DNA from 2 places in the Bacillus pacificus genome. Region 2 is predicted to be linked to the other one. Evidence: predicted binding sites of a transcription regulator. Region 2 holds the regulator's gene; the other holds the start of a gene.
What was found. Region 2 encodes NrdR, which represses ribonucleotide reductase genes. Its sites were predicted from a motif close to AACACNATATATNGTGTT; they were not measured.
Positions count from the first base shown of each region.

Region 1 (8,457 bases), 2.2 Mb from region 2:
ATGGATGCTGCCATTTCGCCAATTAAATGAAACTTTTCAGCATTCATAAGTTCGTTTTGAAGACGAACTTGAGTTTGTAATATGTGTAGTAAATATAAAATAAGTATCGTGCCAAGTATCGTACATAACTCATACACAATAATATGTGGTATATAATCAGTCTTATTTGTAACCTTTGAAAGGAAGAAAGGTATCCAACTCAATCCGTATGTGAGACTGTAGATAATAGCAAGTGCTACTTTTATACGATTAGAGGTTCGATTGAAAACTTTATATGTAAATAGTAGGACAATAAATAGAAGGATAGAACCGATAAGCGATGGGAAAACACCTATTCCTCCTAATAAGAAGCGGTATATATTTAGTACAACTAATATAGATCCACCGGCAATAGGACCTCCTGTTAATGTACCGACAATTAATACGATATGACGCATATCAAATTGAAATCCATAATTTGTTTTTGCTCCGAAAGTAATACATAGTATGGTAGCGAGGCAACATAATGTAATAAATATAGTTGAATTTAATTTAGGAGAACGTTTCCCTTTTTGATTCCAAAATAAATGGTATACGAGCATTGTAACAAGGATGAATAATATATTTAAAAAGAGATAAATAATAAAGGGTTTCAGCGGAGTGCCTCCTCTCTTCTCACATTAGATTAATCATACTATAAAATGAAAGAAATGAAATGAGAAATAGCGGAAAAATCAGAAATTTTTTCTGGTAGTATACAATATGTTACAATAAGCTTTGTCAATGAAAGAAGGAATTCCGTGTAATGCACGGGAGAGGTTCGCGAACTCCCTCTATAAAAAACTATGGAAACAACAATATCTTTAGGTATTGTTTTGTTTTTTTATTGTGACAGTTCAAGAACGTTCTTTCTTCTTATTCGTAGTAGAGAAGGAGAATGAGTGAAATGAAAAAAGAAAAGGCAGTTGTTGTTTTTAGTGGAGGACAAGATAGTACGACATGTTTATTTTGGGCAATAGAGCAGTTTGCAGAAGTAGAGGCTGTAACGTTTAATTACAATCAACGTCATAAGCTAGAAATTGATTGTGCAGCGGAAATTGCAAAAGAGCTAGGAATTAAACATACGGTACTAGATATGAGTCTATTAAATCAACTTGCTCCAAATGCGTTAACGAGAACGGATATGGAGATTACACATGAAGAAGGTGAATTACCATCAACGTTTGTAGATGGACGAAATTTACTATTCTTGTCATTTGCTGCTGTATTAGCAAAACAAGTTGGAGCACGTCATATTGTAACGGGTGTATGTGAAACTGATTTTAGTGGTTATCCAGATTGCCGTGACGTGTTTGTGAAATCGTTAAACGTTACTTTAAATTTATCCATGGATTATCCGTTTGTGATTCATACACCACTTATGTGGATTGATAAAGCGGAAACATGGAAATTATCAGATGAACTTGGAGCATTCGAGTTTGTTCGAGAAAAAACATTAACATGTTATAACGGAATCATTGGTGATGGTTGCGGTGAATGTCCAGCATGTCAACTTCGTAAAGCAGGATTAGATACGTACCTACAAGAACGCGAAGGGGCGAGTAACTAATGGATAATTTCTTTGGATTTCGCATTGTAGAAAGTTTGCAAAAAATGGACAAGGATATTCAGCGTAAACAGCTTAAATATCATAATAAAAGAGTAATGGTCAGCAAGGAATTTACATTTGATGCAGCACACCATTTACACTGTTATGAAGGGAAATGTAAAAACTTACATGGTCACACATATAAAGTTGTATTTGGGATTAGTGGATATGTAAATGAAATCGGTCTTGCAATTGACTTTGGAGATATAAAAGAAATTTGGAAGAATGAAATAGAAATTTATTTAGACCATCGTTATTTAAACGAAACGTTACCAGCGATGAATACAACTGCTGAAAATATGGTCGTTTGGATTTATGAAAAGATGGCAGAAGCGTTAACAAAAGATAATCGTGCGAACGAATATAAAGGAGCTCGTGTTGAATTTGTTCGGCTGTTTGAGACTCCAACTAGTTATGCGGAAGTAAGACGGGAGTGGATGCTAGATGAGTAAAATCCCTGTCTTAGAAATATTTGGTCCGACTATTCAAGGTGAAGGAATGGTTGTAGGACAAAAGACGATGTTTATCCGTACAGCTGGCTGTGATTATAGCTGTGCTTGGTGTGATTCAGCTTTTACGTGGGATGGATCTGCTAAAGATCAAATTAGACAGATGACAGCGGAAGACGTTTGGAATGAGCTTGTAGAAATTGGCGGCGAAAATTTTTCTCATGTTACGATTTCAGGTGGAAATCCGGCATTGCTGAAAAATATTGAGTTTCTTCTTTCTATATTAAAAGAGAATGGAATGCGAACAGCAATCGAAACGCAAGGGAGTAAATGGCAAGATTGGTTACTTCAAATTGATGAGATAACGATTTCTCCAAAACCACCAAGTTCGACAATGAAAACTGATTTTCAGAAGTTAGATGCTATGATTCAGAAACTAGCAGGAAAAGATATTAGTTTAAAGGTAGTAGTATTTGACGATTATGATTTCGAGTATGCAGTTAAGATGCACGAACGTTATCCACATGTACCATTTTTCTTACAAGTAGGAAATGATGATACAAAAACTGTGGATGATGCGATGTTGATTAAAAAGCTATTAGATAAGTATGAGTGGTTAATTGAAAAAGCAGTTAATCGTAAAGAAATGAATAATGCAAAAGTATTGCCGCAGCTTCATGCGTTAGTATGGGGAAATAAACGCGGAGTATAATGAGAAGGGATGTTTAAAATGGCAGGAAGATTAGATGAAGATTTAAAAGATGTAACATTGTTAGGAAATCAAAATACAAAATATTTATTTGAATATAGCCCAGAAATTTTAGAGGTTTTTGATAATAATCATCCAAACCGTGATTACTTTGTTAAATTCAATTGCCCTGAATTTACAAGCTTATGTCCGAAAACAGGCCAACCGGATTTTGCAACAATTTATATTAGCTACATTCCAGAACAAAGAATGGTAGAGAGTAAATCTTTAAAACTATATTTATTTAGTTTCCGAAATCATGGTGACTTCCACGAAGATTGTATGAACGTTATTATGAATGACTTAATTAAATTAATGGATCCACGTTACATCGAGGTATGGGGTAAATTCACACCACGTGGAGGGATTTCCATTGATCCTTACTGCAACTACGGTCGCCCAGGAACGAAGTATGAACAAATGGCTGACTACCGCATGATGAACCATGATTTATATCCAGAAACAATTGATAATCGTTAATATATAATAGAAAGAAAGGATCTGTATAACATACAGATCCTTTCTTTCTATTATATTATGCATTTTGATTAATGACAGTATAGTTTTTATGACTAACAACTGTAAGAGGTTCCATATCTAGTTCTCTAAAATTCTCCATAATTGTTATATCTACAATAACGGAGTTTTGATTTACTTTTTGAACACGGCCTTGCATTCCACCTTTAAATTCAATGATATCTCCAGTTTCTGCGATCTGCATAAGCAACTCTCCTTGTTACAGTTTTCCCAAAAAAGAATAATTTTGGTTTTTTATTTCTTCCTATTTTGAACCATATTGTCCATTTTGTAAATGTTTCCAAAGTAAAAATTCGAAAAACATTCACTTTTTGTAAGAAAATATGCAAGAATGTCATGTTATTAGAAAAAAAGAAGGGTTTAAATGCAGATATCTTTATATAGGGGTATAATAAAAATATACAATAACCTACTAAAGTGGGAGAAATTAGAGGCGGTAAAATGATGTTTGAATTTGTGGGGAGTGTTATAGCATTAATTTTATTTGTATTTTCTTATATACATTTAAAAAAGATCCGTCATCATGAAACGACTACATATTTTGATGGGATGGATGGGATACATGCTGGGGTCACAAATGAGAGTGGCGTGGATATGTAAAGGTGTATAACTTTCTTTTTTTGCGTGGTATGATATGTAAAAATAGTACATAATAGAGTTCGTAAGTGATGAATGGAGAGTGGAAAGAATGAAGATTTCTTTTATTCGTCATGGTCGCTTAGACCGTACTATAGAACCAATGACGGTTACATTCTTTCGTGAATGGATGAAAGGATATGACTTACATACTATAACAGAAAAAGCACCTATACCAACGGAAACAAGGGAAGCGGTTGAAGCGGCAAAATTGATTGTAACGAGTGATCAAAGGTGTGCTGTACAGTCAGCAGCTGAATTAACGGATTCTTTATCTTTTATGCAAAATACTCTATTTAGGGAAGCAGAAGTTCCGACGAGTTTTTATGCTCCAAAATGGTTGAAGTGTAAACCTAACGTATGGATGTTTATCGGACGAACAGTATGGATACTTGGTTACCATAAAGATGTGGAGTCTTATAAGGAAGTAAGAGAGAGGGCAAGACAAGCGGCTTACTTATTACATCGTTATGCTCTCGTACATGGAAGTATTGCTCTTGTAGGTCATAATTATGTGAATGTAATGATTGGTGCCGAACTGAGAGCGATGGGATGGTCTGGTTCTCCTATTTTGCACAGAGAGCCATGGGGATGTACAACATATACGTTTCATGAGGCGATGAATGGAAATGTATTGAATACGAATTTAACATAAAAGCACACGATTTATATAAATCGTGTGCTTTTTTTAAGATATAGAAATTTTGATGTTTAATGGCTTTATGAGATGTGCATAAGGTTCGCCTACAAGCATGACGATTTGATCTTTTTTATAACCTAGTTTTTCGTATAGTGAATAAGCGCGTTTGTTTTCTAAATTAACAAGTAATGCGATTTTTTCATACTCCTTTTCAGTTGCATGTATTTCAGCAGCTTCAATTAATTTAGAACCAATTCCTTTTCCGCCATATGCACTTGAAACGGATAAAGTATCAATGTAATATTCATCAAGCTCGGCTTCTTTTTCTAACGTAATCGATTCATCTTTATGTAATTCTCTTAAGTGATGTACAATTGGTGCATCAAGCTTTGTTGCTTCACTACCATGATAAGCGACAATAACTCCAACTGCACCCCCGTCTTGCTCATATACAAAACAGTTTTCATAGCTCAGTCGATTTCTCTCTTTTGAGAACCATGTTTCAAGTCCTAGTAATACTTCTGTCTCAACTGTGCTACCTGTGATTTTTTCAGCAATTTCGTGCAGAGCGTTATACAATAAAGGTGCTACCAGTTTCGCATCTGTCTTTTTTGCTTTCCGAATCATAGTATCCCTCCTAGTTCTATTTATATATTGTAGCATAGTGGTATGGAACTTTGCATAATGGAATGATGAAATGATTGATATAGAGAAGTAGCTATGTTAGTATATGATATTTAGTGGACATCTACTAACGATATCTTTTTTGAAAAATAATGAAAATGAAATGAAGGTATAGCATCTGGATAATTTTACAGTTGTTGACCTATAGAATATAAGATAAAATAAAATATTGCATAGAGGTGAAATACATGGATAAAGAATTAGCAAATACAATTTTGGATCAGCTGAAAAATGGTGAAATAAAGGAGTATGTTGTTACGAAAGATGTATTTTATACGTTCAGAGAAGTTTTAGTAAATCGAGAAGACTTTAAACATTTCATTGGTAACGCACAGCGCGGCGGACAGGTCATTTATACATATTCAGAAACGCCACGTTCGTAACTAAAAGAATATAGGGAGGAGACTTATGGGCGATTTTAAACAAGGCATATTACCGCATTGGGATTATATGTGGAAAGATAGAGCCGGAAATCGATTTATGGGGATGGTCATATATCCAGAGAAACGAAAGTGTTCGGCAAAAATGCTTCAGAAAATAAAAAGAGCATATGAAGAGGCTGTAGAAATTAAAGTAACTGTACAAGTTCAACATACATATCAGTACGTTGAAGGAATGATTGTGTACTTTGATGAAGAAGCTCCTGTATGTACAATGATTGATAAAGATGAAAATCCACATCATATATTTGTAAAAGATATTTTGCGTATTGAGCACTCTGAATAATCTTTTCATAAATAAGTTGAATTTCCATAATGATAATCTTTTTCTATAATAGTTATCTTTTAGTATGTAACGCGAACTGAAAGTATATGTATAATATTGAATAAAGCAAAGTTGATAAATGTAATCGTTTTTTAGAACAGATTATCGTTTCATGTCTGTTCTTTTTTGCGTGATGCTGGAGAAATATATTCCTCCAGCATTTGCCGTTTTATGACAAAATATATTGTTAACTTTTTTTAAAATAAGGTTAAATTCGTTGACAACTTTTTTGAAAAGCACTTTATTGACATGAGTTTTAGAATGTTGTTTCATAGTCATTGTATTGAAAAAAATCGACGGTCTTGTCGAAAAGTAAAAGTTAAAAAAAGAAAGAATTTATACATATATCTTGTGTCTTATTTTGAAACGTAATACAATATATAGAGAAATCAAGAAACAACATACAGAGAGTATAGATTGAAAAGGGAGGGTCGGAAATGTTAGTTGCATATGATTCTATGACAGGAAACGTGAAGCGTTTCATCCACAAATTAAATATGCCGGCCGTTCAAATTGGTGAAGATCTAGTAATAGATGAAGACTTTATTTTAATTACGTATACAACAGGTTTTGGCAATGTACCAGAACGTGTTTTAGAATTTTTAGAGCGCAATAATGAAAAATTAAAAGGCGTATCTGCAAGCGGCAATCGTAACTGGGGAGACATGTTCGGTGCAAGTGCTGACAAAATTTCTGCTAAATATGAAGTGCCTATTGTATCAAAATTTGAGTTATCAGGAACAAATAACGATGTAGAATATTTTAAGGAAAGGGTGCGGGAGATTGCGACACATTGAACTGAATAATGAAATCACGCAAATGCAGGACGGTTTTTATCAGCTTCATAAAGATAAAGAGGCATTAGAAGTCTTTATGGAAGAAGCTAGAGAGAATACCGTTCATTTTAATAGCGTGGCAGAGCGAATGGAGTATATGAAAGAACATGATTACTATTACAACGTTCTGGACGAGTATAACTTGGAGGAAGTAGAAGAGGTATATAACATCGCTTATGGTGAAAACTTCGAGTTCCAATCTTATATGGCAGCATCTAAGTTCTACAAAGATTATGCGTTAAAAACAAATGATCAAAAACAATACTTAGAAAGCTATGAAGATCGTGTAGCAATTGTGTCATTATACTTAGGACGCGGTGATGTTGCGAAGGCAAAACAATTCGCAAGCATGATTGTCAAACAAAACTACCAACCAGCGACACCAACCTTTTTAAATGCGGGAAGAAGCAGAAGAGGAGAAATGGTGTCTTGTTTCTTGTTAGAGATGGATGATAGTTTAAATTCAATCGGCTTTAACATTAATACTGCAATGCAATTATCAAAAATCGGTGGTGGAGTAGCTTTAAACTTATCTAAGCTACGCGCACGCGGTGAGCAAATTAAAGGTATCGACAACGCTGCAAGTGGTGTAGTACCTGTTATGAAATTACTTGAAGATTCGTTTTCATATGCGAATCAGCTTGGCCAACGAAAAGGTGCTGGCGCAGTATATTTAAACATTTTCCATTGGGATATTATTGAATTCTTGGATTAATTGGTAGTCCCTCTATACAGTAATGTGTATGAGAAAACCTTGTGAACCTAACCAATAGGGTGTCGCATTAGCGGCTAACGGTATCAGTTGAATAAGGGGTAAAAGAAAAAGAACCCGCGAAGAAGCTGACTAAGAGAGCCTACGGTCCATGTACGTGGATAGCAGGTAATACCGTGCCAAGCTTGAAAGAAATATTACTTGGGTGAAGTGGAATCTTATATTCACCGGAGGCGAGATTCCATGAACTGTGGAATTTATTTGATAATTAATAAGGAAAACAGGAAGTTTTATATTGGTAGTTCTAATAACTTTCCTAATTATCAATACTTTCAAGAAGGTGTAGAGACTATCGAACGCACGTCATTAGACGAAAGCTAGTAGAGTAGGCTGGAAATAGGTACCAGTCGAAGTGCAAGGCAACCAGTTGCAGGTTGATGATATAGTCCAACCTTCATAGAAATATGAAGACGAGTTGACCAAAAAAATAAATGCCGATGAGAAGAGCCGTATTCAGTCTCTATCAATCGGAATTATCGTTCCAAGTAAGTTCTTTGAGCTTGCTGAGAAAAACGAACCTTTCCATGTTTTCGCGCCTTATACAGTGTATAAAGAATACGGAAAGCATTTAGATGATATTGATATCGATGAAATGTACGATGAATTAATGAGCAATCCGAAAGTGAAGAAGAAGCCGCTAGATATTAGTGCACGTGATATGCTTATTAAAATTGCTATGATTCAGCTTGAGTCTGGTTATCCGTACTTAATGTTTAAATCAAATGCAAATAACCAACATCCATTGAAGGATATTGGAACTGTG
Region 1 is NZ_CP086328.1:3,769,743-3,778,199, reverse strand. It holds gene kinB (sporulation sensor histidine kinase KinB) at 1-581, opposite strand, end outside; PreQ1 riboswitch class I at 789-832, shown strand; gene queC (7-cyano-7-deazaguanine synthase QueC) at 926-1,588, shown strand; gene queD (6-carboxytetrahydropterin synthase QueD) at 1,588-2,079, shown strand; gene queE (7-carboxy-7-deazaguanine synthase QueE) at 2,072-2,788, shown strand; gene queF (preQ(1) synthase) at 2,807-3,304, shown strand; gene LMD38_RS19630 (YkvS family protein) at 3,360-3,545, opposite strand; gene LMD38_RS19625 (hypothetical protein) at 3,779-3,961, shown strand; gene LMD38_RS19620 (hypothetical protein) at 4,050-4,652, shown strand; gene LMD38_RS19615 (GNAT family N-acetyltransferase) at 4,686-5,264, opposite strand; gene LMD38_RS19610 (hypothetical protein) at 5,510-5,704, shown strand; gene LMD38_RS19605 (hypothetical protein) at 5,730-6,047, shown strand; gene nrdI (class Ib ribonucleoside-diphosphate reductase assembly flavoprotein NrdI) at 6,524-6,883, shown strand; partial or broken gene LMD38_RS19595 (ribonucleoside-diphosphate reductase subunit alpha) at 6,870-7,634, shown strand; partial or broken gene LMD38_RS19590 (GIY-YIG nuclease family protein) at 7,878-7,949, shown strand; partial or broken gene LMD38_RS19585 (ribonucleotide-diphosphate reductase subunit alpha) at 8,113-8,457, shown strand, end outside.
Region 1: a site for NrdR is predicted at 6,457-6,474, ahead of nrdI (class Ib ribonucleoside-diphosphate reductase assembly flavoprotein NrdI). Genes of this name have one in related genera too.

Region 2 (8,457 bases):
AAACCGTTCACTGCTAAAGTTTAGAGGTGGTAAGTAATAATCCCGTACTAGGAAGCTCACACCCTAAGGCTTCCCTCTCTGAAAATCGTAGAAAACTACTCATGTCCTCATCATGACATTTCAATATATTTCATTTATGTAGGTAATTATATGCTCAAAAACTTAGAAAATCAAGGGCGTTACCTTTATTTTTTAAATTTTTCACATTGCGCTCAAACTCATGTAATCCATGTAATTGTACCCGTTCTTGAAATACATTTCGCAAAGTAATAATCATATTATGATCTTGTTCCTTCGTATATAAATAAATTTTTTTCGGCGAAATAGAAAGAAGTGGTGCAATTACTTTCGTATCAATATATACATCCTTTTGTTTTAATAAGTCTTCATCTATATATTGAACCAATTTCTCTTGTTTTAAACGTCTACCTTTATCATCATAGAAAATAAAACTTTCATCAAAAATAAGATGGACACATGACAAACGTGATTTCCGGCTACGAACTTGTTGCCGGAGCGTTTCAATAAACATTTGATATTCTTGTTCTAACTTATACTCATCAATTGCCACTTCAGCAAGCTTAGCTACCATTTCCCTATATGTACGAAGACGAAAGCGAACATATGATGAAAACGAGAATGAAAGTGGATCACAAAGCCAGTTATTTAAAGAGGATTTAATATATGATTCAAATGTGTGACGTGTTAATTCACGAGCAATTCCTTTTCTTCTCCCTTTTAAAATCTCTTGTGCCATATGCAATATTTGATGACACTCTTCCTCTTCTTCATAAAAAAACTTCTCTTTTAAGATTGTATATATCCACTCATTTTGTTTCACATTCACAATGAAATATACCATTACCGGCAATAAAATCTTTTCAATATAATTTGATTCACATACTGGTATGTGAATCACCACTTTTTGTTTCTGTAAATACACACTCGTTTCCTTATATAACAGTTCCGCTCTTTTCAGTAGTTGTCTATATACATGCATAGCATCATTTTTTTCTTCGAAGCAAATTTCAATCACTTTTGTCCCCCCTTTTATCCCTGCTCTAAAGGACTGTATCTATACGTTACAAATCCTATAAGAGTCCGTCCCGCGTGAAAGTTCACTCTTAGTAGAATTACATTTCCTATCGTTAGAAAATCCACTCGATATGGCTTGCTAATTTTATATATATTAAGGGAGGGAGAAAAAAATGATACAAGCTACTAGGAATTTTCAATAAGAACTTTTCATTTTATCATTCGACTACTTTAAAAAGCGTTTAACTACGAAAAAAAGAGCAAGCTTCTCAGCTTACTCTTTACTTATGACGACGGTTTTTCCCGCCAATTGGAATTGGTTTCGCTAAATATTTAATTCGCTCCATAATACGAGCTGCTTTCATTTCTTCCGCTTCACCGCGCTGCGTATATGTTAAATGATGTTCTAGCTGTTTAAAATCAAAGTTAGACGTAAAGAACGTCGGTAAGTTTTCTAACATACGGAATTGCAAAATTGCACCGAGTACATCATCACGCACAAAGCTTGACATCGCTTCTGCTCCAATATCATCTAACATTAAAACTTGTACGCGTTTCACCGCATCAATCTTTTCCCCAATTGAATTATCTTGAATCGAACTTTTAATTTCACGTAGAAATTCAGGGAAGTATACGAGCATCGAACTTATTTTCTTTCGAGCAAGCTCATTCGCAATTGCTCCTAACAAATACGTTTTCCCTACACCAAATTTACCGTACAAATATAAACCTTGTACTTTTTTACCAGGTTCATATGTACTTAAAAACTCATTAGCTGCACCAATCGCATCAATACGCGCATCTAAATCTGAAGGGTCTAAGTTTTCCATCGTTGCTTGTAAAATATCAGTTGGCATATATACACTTTGAACGAGCTTTTCATATTTCTTCCTCTCGTCATATGCTACTTTTCTAACACAACGATCATATTGAATATCAATCATCTTCCCTTGGATAACGAGCTTTGGCTCATATCCTTGCAGCATGTTTTTACACGAACCTAGATCCGGACAATCCGCGCAACCTACACTTTGTCCAATATATTCGTATAATTTCACAAGACTGCGTTCAATCATAGACGTTGTTACTTCCCCTTTATGTTCGTCTATAAATTCTTTCACACGCGGATGTGCCATTACTTCCGCCTTTAATACTTCATATCTATTTTTAAAATTTTCATTTTCCATTAACTTTGCAAATGAATTTTGAATATGCTCCATTTTCTCACCTCAAAGAGCGTTCATTCTCTTCTATTAATCACGCTTATATTTTTTTAACACTTCTTCTAATCGTTTTCGTTCGTCCTCTAACGTACTTGCACCTTTTTCAGCACTTACATCTTTTTTCACAGTTTCTTTCTCTTGTTCTTTCGGCTCTTCTTTCAGCCAATCTGGTACCATTTCTTTTCGTACTGTTTTCTTGGATGTACGACCTTTCTTCTTCGTCTCAGCCCATTCTTGATATTGACGATTTTCTTCTTTCGCTAATGCCATTGCTTCAGCAACTGTACCGACCTTTTTACGTGCCCAATGTCCCGCAATCTTCTCCACATACGTTTTCGCAAGTTTCATATCTGAGCGTAGCATAACGTAATAAATAAGTACATTCACAACACCTGGTGTTAACTTTTGATTCATCATTACATCTTCAACAATTTGCAAGTCAGCCTTCGTCGCCTCTGCACCGCCAGAGATTTCTTTCAATAGTTGCTTTGGTGAGATTTCCTCTAACTGTTTGATTAACATCTCTTCTTGCGATGTAGGCTCTTTTTCTTTCATCATACGTGCAGCGTGAGGCTGTACTCTTTCACTTAATACAGGTAACGCTTGACCGTTTTCGAACTGATACCAATCACGCGCTCCTTTTCTAAGCCTTTCGATATCAATTGTCTGCATCTCTGTCACCGCACCAAGAACGATATTTTGCATCGATAACACATCTACATCATACACGTAAGCAAGTGTAATGACACATTCTCGCACTTGATCTGTAATCGCCTTTTTAGGAACAAGAGCGGACAAGCCGTCTACAAATAAGGAGAAATCAAAGAAATCATTCCAAACTTTTGGAGCATCTCCCTTTTCATTACTTGGCATAACTGTCGCTTTTGGAATACGAAGATCTTCTTGCGCATGCTCAAGCTGTCCTGGATTAAACGAACCAAATACATCATTAAAAGAACGCGTAACATTTTCATACGATACAAAATCAAATTCTTCTTCTAAGAAATATTGTTTTACTTGATTATATTTTGTCCGACTCAATCGATTGTATAAAAAAATACTTAAAACAATATCATCAAAAAACTGCTTCGGGGATAAAGGTGGTTGCAGCTCATATATAAACATTCGAATATCTTTTTCTTTCTTAATATATACTTTTAAAAGCCCAATTGCTTCTAACTTTACTCGTTCCTCATACACTTCGGGAAGTTGCATTTGCATGGTCACCATAAGGGAATGGTGCGTATTCTCTTTTCCAAACACACGATCTTGCTCTAACTCTCCCCATAGCGTCATGTACAAGCTAAAAGCTCTACTACCTATTAACGGCTGATATAACATCGTTAACACTTTTCGGTCGTAATTATGCAGTAACCCTTTCGCACTTACTTTATAACGATCAATCGGCAATAGCTCCATCCATGACTGTTTTTCCATTCTTGCTTTTCCTTTCTCTCATCCAATCTTCACTATATAATTTATTAGCGAAAAAGAGCTATTAGCTTTCGCTTCTAGCTCTCTTATCTCATTATTTACGGTATGTAAAGAGAATACAATACAGATTCTACTCTCTTTCTTTTTGCAGTATATCTTTTAATTCTTCAATAAATACATTTAAATCTTTAAATTGGCGATATACAGAAGCAAAACGCACGTAAGCAACATCATCGATATCACGTAGTTCTTCCATAACAATTTCACCAATCATATCACTTTTCACTTCTGATATACCTAAATTACGAAGTTCACGTTCCACACTTTGAGTTACTTCTTCTAATTGTCTTAAAGATACTGGTCTTTTTTCGCACGCTTTAATTAAGCCGCGTAAAATCTTTTCTTTATTAAACTCTTCTCGTGTTCCTTCTTTTTTTACAACGATAAGAGGTGACTCTTCCACTCTTTCAAATGTCGTAAAGCGGCTTAAACAGCTTTCACACTCTCTCCTTCTTCGAATAGAGCGCCCCTCGTCTACCGGACGCGAATCTAACACTCTTGTACCATTATGAGAACAGGATGGACAACGCAATATATTCACTCCTTTACACTATACTCTTTATTTTTCTCTACTTACTTCATCTGACAATATATATACAGTATTATATAACTCATTCTAACTCTCTTACCACTTTAAGTTTAAACGCATTATGTTATCATCTCGGTTCCAAAAATAAGATGCTAGAATAGGGCGTTAACTTATTCGCAAGAGCTCAATTCATTCAACTAACGAGTACGTCATATTTTTCCTTTTTTTCAAACTAAAAAAGAGGTGCATTATACACCTCTTTACATTTTAAATCAATTATGTTCTTTTTTAAAGAGCTTTTGTTTCTCTCTGCTTAATTTCGAAGCTACCAGTGCCTCGAGGAAGCTCGATGCTCTCACGCGTTTTCGCGTTTAAACCTTCTGCAATATATTCTGCAGCAACATTTGGATCAATACGATCCCCACAAGTATAAACATCAATACTCGCGTAACCGTGCTCCGGAAAGCTATGAATTGTTAAATGTGATTCCGAGATAATTACTACTCCACTTACACCTTGTGGTGCAAATTTATGGAAAGCCACCTCACGCACTTCAGCACCAGCTCTTAGTGCTGCATCCACAAATAATTGTTCAATATACGGCATGTCATTAAGCTTGTCGAAATCGCAATCCCAAAGTTCAGCGATCACGTGACGACCCATCGTATCCATAGTATCCATTCTACAGTTCCCCCTTGTAAATTTATTCTAACTGTTCGAATTGAAAACTAATTTGCAATTTGGCTTGCTCCACTACCACGGGGGAAAGTTAGTCCAGAGAGGTCCTAACCCTTTAAGTAGTGACTACGTACCTCAGCTCTTAAGTTTACGAGTGTTAGTATACTTTGTTTATTTTCATTTTGCAACAACAGTTTTTTCGATTTTCTGTCATATTTTCCTCTTTACTTTTCCCTAAAAAAAATAAATGATTCACGAATACAGTAACCTCAACGTTTCGTGGTATGTCCACTTCTAAAAATATACTTATATAATTTTTTTCCTTTTCAGAAAAAAATAAAAAAAAGAGGGCAAATATTCACTTGCCCTCCCCTTATTCAATTAAATATGTTGTACATTTTCTTGTTTCGCTAATTCATCCACAACTAACGTTACAAGATCTACAACACGACGAGAGTAGCCCCACTCGTTATCATACCAAGCAAGTACTTTCACTTTACGATCACCCATTACCATTGTAGATAAACCATCAATAATAGCTGAGTGTGTATTTGTATTAAAGTCAATAGATACTAAAGGCTCTTCGCTAAATTCTACAATGCCTTTTAACGCACCGTTTGCAACAGTTTTGAATGCATCGTTAATAGCTTCTACTGTCACATCGCGTTTTACATCTACTACTAAGTCAACAAGAGACACGTTTGGTGTCGGTACACGAAGTGCCATACCATGAAGTTTTCCATTTAAATGTGGAAGAACTTTTGCTAGCGCTTTCGCAGCACCTGTCGTTGTCGGAATAATTGATTGTCCGCAAGCACGTGCTCTTCTTAAATCTTTATGTGGGTTATCAATATTTTTTTGGTCATTTGTATAAGCGTGAACTGTCGTCATTAAACCGTTTTCAATTCCGAACTGCTCATCTAACACCTTCACAACAGGCGCTAAACAGTTTGTTGTACAAGATGCATTTGAAATAACAGTATGCTTTGTAATATCTAATTGGTCTTCGTTCACACCTACTACAATTGTTACATCTTCATTTTTACCAGGCGCTGTTAAAATAACTTTTTTCGCTCCAGCTTCAACGTGAAGAATTGCTTTTTCTTTTGAATTAAATTTACCAGTTGCTTCAATTACAACTTCAACACCTAAATCTGTCCAAGGCAATTCCTTTGGATCGCGGTTGTTTAAAAGGCGAATCATTTTCCCATCAACTAATAAGTGATCTTCAAATGCTTCTACTGTTCCGTCAAACTTGCCGTGAACTGTATCATATTTAATTAAATGTGCTAACGTTTCAGATGGATAGCTTGCATTGATTGCTACAATTTCGAATGCGCTTTCTTTTATTGCCTGACGAAATACCATTCTCCCAATACGTCCAAATCCATTAATTGCCACACGAGTCATAATATGTTATCCCCCTTGAATGCGTTATACTATTTATCTCCAATCCCAATAATAGTATAACACAAAAAGGGGATATGTCACTAAGCATTTTCATTAATTTCACAATTTTTTAGTCAATAATGTTCCAATTCTTTAAAATCACCTGTAATTGTGTTTTCGTTCCCATAATTGTGCCATCATTATTTATCACTTCATCTGCACGTTTCACTTTTTCTTCTAACGGCATTTGAGATTGAATACGAGCTGTTGCTTCTTCTTCTGAAAAATCGTTTCGCTTCATTAAACGTTCTAATTGCGTACGTGGCTTAACTGCTACAACTAAAACGCGGTCAACGAGACTTGTTAATTTACTTTCAAATAAGAGAGGAATATCTAACACAACCGCTTGCATACCTTCTTTTATGTACATTTCCTTTTGCCTATTCATTTCCTCACGCACTGCAGGATGAACAATTTTGTTTAACTGCAATCGTTTCTCTTCATTATAAAAAACGACACTTCCTAATTTCGGCCGATCCAGTTCCCCATCTTCTTGTAATACTTCCGTTCCAAACACTTCTACAATTTTGTTATATGCTGGCTTTCCTCGTTCTACAACTTCTCGTGCAATAATATCTGCATCAATAACTGGTATACTGAGCTCGCGAAACATTTGAGATACTGTACTTTTTCCGCTTGCAATACCTCCCGTTAATCCAATTACTACTGTCATCATACCCCTCCTCATAATAAAAGGCGCGAAACTAATGTTCCACGCCCGTACTTACATTTTCCAAATTCCAATAATAATGAGTAATACTCCAGGCAGGAATGTAAATTTTTGCAACCATTTCATATTTGATAAAACCGTTCCAAGTTTCATTCCAATAAATAAAAACAAAGAACTCATCACTGCAACTAATATCGCCATCATAGCGGGTGTATACCCTAATAAAGATGCACCAATTCCAGCACCGAATGAATCTACAGAAAGAGCGATACCAAGAAGCAATGCTTCTCCTGCAGAAATGGTGCCTGATTTATCGAAATCTGCTACAGTCGGTTTCCGTAAAATTTGAATGACTAACCCAAGCGAGGCAATCTCTAACTTCCAGACCTTCTCCTCTTGCTTCGGTTCTTCTTTTTTCTCACTTCGAAAAAATTGGTATAATACCCAAATTCCTATTCCAATAAGAACAAGCCCACCGATACGCGTTGCGATAACAGGTGAAAATACTTTCGCGATCATATGTCCAATTCCCATTGAAACAAGCATAACAGCCGCTGAACACATTCCGATAATTACAATTGATCTTAGTGGAATTCTTACGCTTCTTAAACCATATGTTAGCCCTACACTACAGCTATCTAAGCTTAATGTAAAAGCTAATAAAATAAGAGATAAATAAAGGTACATCGGTAAGCTCCTCCCTTATACATAGCTCTGCTGTATGTATATGACAAATGCCTATCCGATGTTATCTCTTTTCTATATTCTTGGCTGACAAATCGGGCAGTAATGCGTTCCTCTTCCGCCAACAACTGTTTTTTCTAATATCGTACCGCAAGTCACACACGGTTCTCCTTTTTTTCCATATACATTTAGAAGTTCTTGGAATGAGCCAATTTGCCCTTGTGAGTTAATATACGTTCGAATTGTACTTCCGCCACGTTTCACCGCTTCGCCTAACGTTGTAACAGTCGCCTCATAAATCCGCTCAATTTCTTCTGCTGTTAAAGACGACGCTTCTCGTTCTGGATGAATTTGAGAACGGAATAAAACTTCATCTACATATATATTTCCAAGCCCTACTAAAAGACGCTGGTCTAATAATACAACTTTTATTTTACGATTTGTCTTTTGCAATCTCTCTTGTAAATACTGTGGTGTCAATTCAGCATCAAATGGCTCTGGACCTAAGTCAGCAAGAGGCATTTGATTCATTTCCTCACCTTTTTTAAAGAGATGCATCGTACCGAACTTTCTCACATCTTTATAATGTAATTCAGTTCCATCTGTAAATAAGAAACGGACGTGCGTATGCTTATCAATTGGCTCATCCTCTTGATGCAGTAAAAATTTACCTTCCATACGCAAATGTGAAACAA
Region 2 is NZ_CP086328.1:761,578-770,034, reverse strand. It holds T-box leader at 1-123, opposite strand, end outside; gene ytxC (putative sporulation protein YtxC) at 155-1,036, opposite strand; gene dnaI (primosomal protein DnaI) at 1,317-2,255, opposite strand; gene LMD38_RS04025 (replication initiation and membrane attachment family protein) at 2,289-3,695, opposite strand; gene nrdR (transcriptional regulator NrdR) at 3,823-4,284, opposite strand; gene speD (adenosylmethionine decarboxylase) at 4,570-4,953, opposite strand; gene LMD38_RS04010 (glyceraldehyde-3-phosphate dehydrogenase) at 5,341-6,369, opposite strand; gene coaE (dephospho-CoA kinase) at 6,479-7,081, opposite strand; gene ytaF (sporulation membrane protein YtaF) at 7,133-7,765, opposite strand; gene mutM (DNA-formamidopyrimidine glycosylase) at 7,838-8,457, opposite strand, start outside.